Regions from separate parts of the Aliiglaciecola sp. SL4 genome, predicted to be linked through region 2. Evidence: riboswitches for the same ligand, from Rfam matches in the RefSeq annotation. Region 2 holds a riboswitch; the other holds the start of a gene.
The links. Region 2 has a riboswitch for thiamine pyrophosphate ahead of AB6T38_RS01215 (TonB-dependent receptor). Riboswitches for the same ligand answer to the same signal wherever they lie in the genome.
Positions count from the first base shown of each region.

Region 1: it holds a riboswitch for thiamine pyrophosphate, as region 2 does, so the genes downstream of both, thiC (phosphomethylpyrimidine synthase ThiC) here and AB6T38_RS01215 (TonB-dependent receptor) in region 2, are expected to answer to the same signal.

Region 1 covers NZ_JBGOSE010000011.1:15,567-20,002, reverse strand. The annotation lists gene AB6T38_RS14850 (TonB-dependent receptor plug domain-containing protein) at 1-222, shown strand, start outside; gene AB6T38_RS14845 (hypothetical protein) at 346-513, opposite strand; gene AB6T38_RS14840 (PEP-CTERM sorting domain-containing protein) at 862-1,575, shown strand; TPP riboswitch at 1,688-1,810, shown strand; gene thiC (phosphomethylpyrimidine synthase ThiC) at 1,979-3,943, shown strand; gene thiE (thiamine phosphate synthase) at 4,028-4,436, shown strand, end outside.
Region 2 covers NZ_JBGOSE010000001.1:269,055-273,490, reverse strand. The annotation lists gene AB6T38_RS01215 (TonB-dependent receptor) at 1-1,874, opposite strand, end outside; TPP riboswitch at 1,935-2,033, opposite strand; gene AB6T38_RS01210 (iron-containing alcohol dehydrogenase) at 2,348-3,496, shown strand; gene AB6T38_RS01205 (acyl-CoA thioesterase) at 3,588-4,004, opposite strand; gene AB6T38_RS01200 (GNAT family N-acetyltransferase) at 4,075-4,436, shown strand, end outside.

The DNA.
Region 1 (4,436 bases), on a different contig from region 2:
GGAGACGTTTTCCAAGATTTTGAAGGTGAGTTTTTCACCGATATATCGGCCACTTATAATGTTAGTGAAAAACTGACATTAAACTTTGGGGCAGAGAATATTTTCGACTCATATCCACAAGAAGCGGTTTATCAAGCAAACCGAGGCTTGATATATTCCCGAAATGCTCCTTATGATACCGATGGTCGAAATTTGTATATTCGTGCAACATTTCAACTTTAAAGCTCGTCAATTTTTGTAGGTTTTGCATATAAAAAAACCAGTATTGTAGCGGTACTGGTTTTTTCGCTCTCTGCAAGCAGCATTAAAAATAATCAGTATTAAACTAAACAAAATTGCTGATAACTAGTCTGACTCTCCTTGGGGTTTCATTGGCTGTTTCGTTTCTATCCGTTTTCTGTGCTTTTTATCCAAACCAAAAAAATAATCCGTAAAGCGTGCCATATCGCAAGGTGAAGAACTCAACTCTGGGGCTGAGTCTAATGTTTTTGACGATCTGTTTTGCTTTTTCATTTCCTTTTTCCTTAGATCTTTTCACCCACTGCATTTGAAAACATACAAACAATAGACTGGTTCACAATAACATCAGTGATTTTTCGTACATTGTTAGTATAAAACACTATGGCGGTTTTGCCTGCCGCTGAGCTAACCTCTATTACAACCCCTCTTGAAAAAGCCACTTTCATTTACGAGATTTTTATTTACCAAAAAGCGGTTTTAACCGTCAAAAATTTTAACAACTTTATAACATAAAAAGATTAAGTCATTGTTTAGCAAAAAGATAAAATTTAGGTTTGAAATATGCATATTTAACCATGCAAATTATAAATTTGCAGTTATCTAAATAAATAAGGAAGTACTATGAATTTATCTAAATTAGTTAAATTAGCAGTTTTAGGTTCGGCTTTTATGACCATGTCTAGTCATGCAACACTAGTCACTAAGACCTTTGACAATGGCGATTCATTGGCAGACTTTTATGTAGATCGTGCGGCACCGGCGAGTTTCCAAATTGTTGGCAACGAGCTTGTTATGGGTATCGACGGTTCAACGTCTACTGGAGGCGGTTCATTTTACGATACCCAAGGCATGAAACTAGACATCACAGGTTCAAACTATGTGTCTGTCGATATGTTTATTGATTCGGCATGGACCAATAGTGAACGTTTTGCAGGGCTCTGGGGAGTTGGTAGAAATGCTGCTAATGATATCTCTAGCTACCCAATTTTAGAATTCCAAGGGGCGGGAGTTACCGATCCTAGCGCGGGTTTAGCAATCTGGGATAACGCGTGGGTTGACCTATCAACGCTTTTTAACCTAGATGAATTCAACACTATTGCATATAAAGCAGCGAATAACGGAGTGCAGTATTTTGTAAACGGCACTATGGTGTATTCTGAAACAGCATCAGCAACAATCTCTTTTGGCGAAGTTATTTTAAATGCTAAAAATGATGGAAATTCGTTTGATGTACGTTATGACAATCTAACATACGGTGTGGTTTCTGAGCCTGGCGCTCTTGCACTACTTAGTTTAGGGATGTTGGCTATGGGTTTACGTCGCCGCAAATCTTAAACAGATAAAAAAGCAACTCCACAATGCAGTACTAAGTTCACCTTTGTTTTTCAAAGGTGAATTTATTATTCAATAATCTGCTTGTTAAATTAAATTAGTGTGTTTATATTAGTCCCTCTTGTCGGAGTGCTAGCACGATTTAGTTTACTAAGTAGTGTGAGCTGAGACCGTTGATTCGGGATCCGTTGAACCTGATCGGGCTAATACCCGCGAAGGAAACAAGCGTAATGCTGTAACCATAAATGTGCTTTTATTGCAGATTAGTTTTACAGCTTATTTTGCCAATTGGGGTGGTCTTCTGAGTTGTTAAATGCAACCTGCCCTTTTCGATAATTGGCGCTTTTCAACACCAAACCTCTCCAGACAAGCAACTTCATTTTTTTAACAATATGAGAGATTGCTAATGTCAAATCGTCGTCAAACTCGCGCTAATGCGAAACAATTTATTGATAACTTTAAACCCTTTTCTTATCCCAACTCCAACAAAGTCTATGTGCAAGGCGAGCTACACGATATTCGTGTTGGTATGCGCGCAATATCCCAAACAGAGACTATTTTAGGTGGCAGCAAAGACGCACCTATTACCGAACAAAATCCAGATATTCCGGTATACGACTGCACAGGCCCCTATTCCGATCCCAATGCCCAAATCAATATACATAAAGGTTTAATTAAACTTCGTCGTAATTGGATTATGCAGCGGGGAGACGTTGAACAGTTAGAGCAAGTTAGCTCTGAGTTTAGCCAAGCACGCAGCAGCGACGATGATTTAGAGCACTTGCGATTTAACCGCTCGGTAAAACCGCTAAAAGCCAAAGCGGGTAAAGCTGTCACCCAAATGCATTATGCTAAAGCGGGGATCATTACACCGGAAATGGAATATATTGCGATCCGCGAAAATATGGCCAGAGAGGAACTAACGGATCCGGTTTTACGCCAAAAAGCCCAAGGTAATGCCTTCGGTGCACTCGTTGGACAACCTATCAGCGCAGAATTTGTGCGCCAAGAAGTGGCACGCGGTCGTGCGATTATTCCCGCCAATATTAACCACCCCGAATCCGAACCGATGATCATTGGCCGTAACTTTTTAGTCAAAGTAAACGCGAATATTGGCAACTCTGCGGTTACTTCTTCCATCGAAGAAGAAGTAGAAAAATTAGTTTGGTCAACCCGCTGGGGGGCCGACACGGTAATGGACTTATCCACGGGACGCTATATTCACGAAACCCGAGAATGGATTATCCGTAATTCGCCTGTCCCAATTGGCACTGTTCCCATTTACCAAGCCCTGGAAAAAGTAAATGGTGTTGCCGAAGATCTCACTTGGGAGGTATTCCGTGACACCTTGATAGAACAGGCTGAGCAAGGCGTAGACTACTTTACGATCCACGCTGGAGTATTGCTGCGTTACGTACCTATGACCGCAAAGCGCTTGACGGGCATAGTATCTCGCGGCGGCTCCATAATGGCCAAATGGTGTTTATTTCATCACAAGGAAAGTTTTTTATATGAGCATTTTCAAGAAATCTGTGAACTGTGCGCCGCCTATGACGTATCCCTATCTTTAGGGGATGGAATGCGCCCGGGTTGTATTGCTGATGCTAATGATGAAGCCCAGTTTGCCGAGCTAGAAACCCTAGGGGAATTGGTCAAAATAGCTTGGCAATATGACGTACAAACCATAGTCGAAGGCCCTGGCCATATTCCAATGCAATTAATCAAAGAGAATGTGGACAAACAGTTGCAAATTTGTGACGAAGCGCCTTTTTACACCCTTGGTCCACAAACAACTGACATAGCGCCGGGCTACGATCACTTTACCTCAGGCATAGGCGCAGCGATGATAGGTTGGTATGGGGTAGCCATGTTATGTTACGTCACCCCTAAAGAGCATTTAGGACTACCGAATAAAGAAGACGTTAAACAAGGCTTGATTGCCTATAAAATCGCGGCCCATGCAGCCGACGTCGCCAAGGGGCACTTAGGTGCGCAGATCCGCGACAACGCGCTGTCCAAAGCACGTTTCGAGTTCCGTTGGGAAGACCAATACAACCTTGGTTTAGACCCTGACACGGCAAGACGATATCACGACGAAAGTTTACCCCAAGAGTCAGCCAAGGTGGCTCATTTTTGTTCCATGTGCGGTCCCAAATTCTGCTCCATGAAAATCACTCAAGACGTGCGCGAATACGCCGCCAAACAACAAATTCAGATAGAACAAGACGCCTCACGATTGAAATTGAGTCAAGCAGGATTGAGTCCGCAGGAAATTGCCTCAGCTATGGCACAAAAGTCCGAAGAGTTTAAAGCCCAAGGTGCCCAGCTATACACCCCCATTGATGAACAAGCCATTACGGAGTCTGAGTAAACCATGGGTGTCTACTTAAGCACACGTAAGCACAGAGCCTGAAATAACTATGGGTGTCTACTTAATCAAGGGGATGAACTAATCATGGGTGTCTACTTAAACACAAATATCGAATCAGGTGAGGTGCGGTCTGCTGGCCGCCCCATTGTTTGGTCTATTGCCGGCTCAGACAGTGGCGGTGGGGCTGGCATACAGGCAGATTGTCTAACCATTCACGACTTGGGAGGGCATGCATGTACGGTTGTGACTGCCATCACCGCCCAAAATTCACAACAAGTACAAGGGATCACGCCTACCCCAACAACTATGCTTGGAAAACAATTGGATTGCTTACTGGAAGATATTCCTCCGGCAGCAATTAAGATTGGTATGTTGGCCAACCCTGAGCAAATTCGCTGCATAAGTGAGTGGCTTATCAGCAAATTAAAACCCTATGAAAAGGCCAATAATCTGCAAATTCCAGTGATTTGGGATCCGGTAATGGTGTCCACCA
Region 2 (4,436 bases):
GCATTGACTAAGACCGTAAAAGGAGACTCCACATCATGTCCATCTGAAAAACGATAATTATCTTTTCCATCTGCTTCTATACGCACACTTAAATTTTGGGATATATAGCCTAACGCTGCTAGGTTAAATGAATTTTTTGGTGCTTGAGCTTGCCATTGTTTATCAATATAGGTGCCATCGGCTTGGGTGTAACCACCAAAATAAGCATCTAGGTATCCATAATTTGCACTAAGGTTGATGGAGTCCGATACTTGCCAATCAAGCTCCACTTCTACCCCTTTGTTTGTGCCTACGTCAGCATTACCAATAATATCGATAAAACTCGGTATTCCTTCTTCACTTATTTGTACGTCGTAATCGCTAACCTGTGTATCCTCTCTATCCATGTAGAAAAGCGCTACCCGCACAAAAAGTTGATCTTCGAATGCTTGCCCTTTTATACCAATTTCGTAGTTCCAATTATATTCAGGAGCAAATAAACGACTTTCCTCGGTGACTCTTTGATCAGGATTAAATCCGCCAGCTTTATACCCTCTAGACACACTCGAATACACAGAAGCTTGATTTATAGAATATTTAAGTACAACTTTACCGCCTACCATGGTGTCGGTTTGTTGCTCCACATACCCCTCATTATTGACATAATCCATTTTAAAACGGTCAGCTCTAAGGCCTAAGCTCAAACTTAGATTCTCGTTAAACTGAGTATCAGTTTGCCCGTAAATGCCTAGATTAATGGGGTCGTATTGGCTGCTAAAATCTTGTTCAGCATAGGTGTAATTTCTGCGGGTGTTTTCGTCAATATCTCGGCCGAAGAAGCCGACTAACCACTGTGTTGTGTTATCAAAAATCAAGCCCTTATCATTTGATACCACTCGCAAATCAACGCTGGTTAAGTCTCTTTCGCGAAAGTAGTAATCCGTTGAACTATATTCCCACGGGTGAAAGCCCACATAAGTCCAATCTTCGTCATAGCCATACACAGAATCAGATGTGGTGTGATTTAACGAACCAATTAGAGTGGATTGGGAAAACTCAATTTTCGCTTTCATACCAAACGCATGAGTTTCTTGGGTATCAACACCGGGTTCATCTGAACGGGTGATCCCGTCATTATCAAGTGAAAAAGCATCGTAGCCGTTATCAATATCAAAATACTGATAATTAAAATCTATTGTTGTATTTTCAGTCGCTAAATATTTCAACTTCAATCGAGCAGTTAATTCATCAAGATTATCGGTATCATCCCTATCAAGAAATTGATTATAGATAAAGCCGTCACTTTTAAACTGATTAATAGCAACACGATAAAACAGCTTATCGTTAATTTGATTTCCGTAAGCGGCACCAACATTCCAAGTACCTTGCTGAGCAACAGTAGCTAGAAATTTGGTTTGTTGCTGATCATCAGCTTCAGTGGTTTTTATTTTAATGGTTCCAGCCATACCTGCCGCGCCAAACTCAGTGGCTTGCGGTCCACGCAAGATTTCGACTTGTTCAACATCAAACAAAGTGCCTAAACCTGCAAACCCAGAAAAATCGAAATCATCAACCAGTAACCCCACTGATGGGTTATTTGGTTCAGAATACTGACTGCGCTCACCAATACCTCGGATTTGAATAAAGCGTCCTCTAGAAGCCCCACTACTAAAATTTATATTCGCGCCCATACCTAAAATATCTTCAAGATGAAATGCGTTACGTTTTTCGATGATATCTTCAGATATAACACTCACACTGGCGGTTACATTTTGAATATCGTTTTCTCTAAAATCAGACGTAACAGTAATCACTTCTAGACTTTCAGCAGACAAGGCTAATGAGGGGATAGCGCATAAAAAAGTAGTGTAAAGTACAGGAAATTTCAATTTCATTTGGATCTCTTCTAATTAATGAAAAGATCCGGTATTTCGGCAGTAAATGGAAAGCTTTAAAAAATTCTTGATGACCATTCCTACGCCGGTATTATCCGGATCAGGTATAAGGGTTTTCAACAGTTTGAATCTCAGCAACGAGCACCCCTTGGTGTAACAAGTTATTGTTTAACTTGAACAATCAGATGATAGCAAGGGCGCAATCGGATCTCCATGAATAAATGAGTGTTTTTTAGAATTCACCTGTTCCTATGCTACTTTAACCAAGAAGCCTCCCTTTTCGTCAGCCAATTTCAGAAACATGGGTTAACCAGTTGAATAGTCTAAACTTGTAAAAATACGCTGAAAGTAAGGGAAATTATTGAATATATGAATGACAGTTAATTCATACATTCAACTTGAATTTCTCACTTAGTGGTTCAATATAGATAATCGAAACCTTTCAGCTTCTTAACCTTATTTTGGATTTGAAAATGCAAAACTTTATCTACTACAATCCTACTAAAGTTGTTTTTGGAAAAGACACTATTAGTAAGTTATCTTCCTTATTACCCGACGCCAAAATCATGTTGATATACGGTGGAGGGAGCATCAAACATAACGGTATCTACCAACAGGTTGTTGAACAACTTGAGGGCCATAATTGGTGTGAGTTTTCAGGCATAGAGCCCAACCCTGAATATGAAACTTTGATGAAAGCCGCTTCAATGGTTAAAGCTGAAGGTGTGGATTTTATTCTTGCAGTTGGTGGCGGTTCAGTCATTGATGGGGCTAAGTTTGTTGCTGCAGCCACACATTACGAGGGAGATCCTTGGGACATTCTAGCCAAGGGGAAAAAAGTTAAACAGGCCACTGCCCTAGGATGCATTTTAACATTGCCAGCCACGGGTACAGAAACAAACACGGCCGCGGTAGTAACACGGCGACAGCACAACCTTAAATTGTCCTTTATGTCTGAACATGTCAGGCCTAAATTTGCGGTACTTGACCCAGAAGTGACCTATTCTTTACCACAACGGCAACTAGCTAATGGCGTAGTCGATGCCTTTGTTCATGTTATTGAGCAATATCTAACTTACCCTGTGAATGCCAGTGTTCAGGATCGCTTTGCGGAATCAATTTTAAGTAATCTAATTGATATTGGTCCACAAGTTCTCAATTCAAAAGAGTATGATTTACGAGCCAATCTGATGTGGAATGCTACACAAGCATTGAGTGGCTTAATTGGTGTAGGTGTTCCTCAAGATTGGTCTACTCATATGATAGGACATGAATTAACTGCACTCCATAACTTGGATCACGCAGTTACATTGGCAATTATTTTACCCAGAGTGATGCAATATCAACGAGAGCACAAACGAGAAAAGTTGCTTCAGTACGCCGAACGTGTTTGGGGGTTAAGTCGCTATGACGAAGAAGGTGCAATTAATTTAGTAATTGAAAAAACTGAACAATTCTTCCGTGATATGGGAATAAAAACGACACTTTCTGAATATAATATTGACTCAGATGTGGCTGATAAGGTTGCTTCAAGGCTCGAAAAAGCGGGTATGACAAAAATTGGGGAGAGACAAAACATCACCCCTGAAGACGTTAAAAATATAGTAAGTGCAAGCGTATAAATCAAAACATGCCGCTTACGTTGAATTAAAATCTCATCGTTAGCGGCATTGAACCAACTCATTATTGTAATTTCGATTAAATGAAAAGGAATTAATCGTTTAAATTTAATGATCTCAATTCTTGTTTCGTTTGTTCTTCCAGCTCTTTCATCGATTTGCCATGGGGGATTGGCTCTCTGGTTGCTGGATCTAAACTTACAAAAACAATATCATCTGCCATGCAGATGGTTTTTTTAGTGGCTTTGTTTCGAACCATACAAGAAATGGTAATGGAGGTACGTCCCACTTTTTTAGTCGCTAAGCCAAACTCCACAACATCACCTTTCAAAGCCGGTGATTCAAAAGTAATTTCACCAATATGTTTTGTTACCAAAACATTGGTTTCTAACTGACAAATTGCGTAAATAGCCGCTTCTTCGTCAATCCACTCTAAAGCACGCCCACCAAACAAAGAGTCCGCATAATTTAAATCTCCAGGCATCACTAATCTTCGCGTTAGAAAGCGCATTCGTATTCCTCAATTTTATTCAATACACTAGGGGAAATAAACTATATCAAGAATTTAACTAAAAAAGCATATGACAACAGAAGTAAAATCTTGGCTTGCAGAACGAAAGCGGCATAAATGCCATCGACAATTGTTAGTCATATCCGGTACGCAAAAGTGGGTATACGACTCAATTACCCAAATATTTGCTGCTAATGGGCCTTCAACAAACATTTGTGTAGGTCAAATAGCGGGTTTGAATAATATTCAAAGCAAACAATATCGAAGTGTCTTAGGTCAGGAGTTTGAATGGGTCATATATGACGGTTTTGCTGAACTAAGAGGCAATGCACTACTGGCTATGAGTGGTTGTGTTAGCCAAAGTGGGTTAATGATCCTACTTTGCCCCGATCTAGAAACTTGGTCGACATATACCAAAACCCAAAGTTTAGT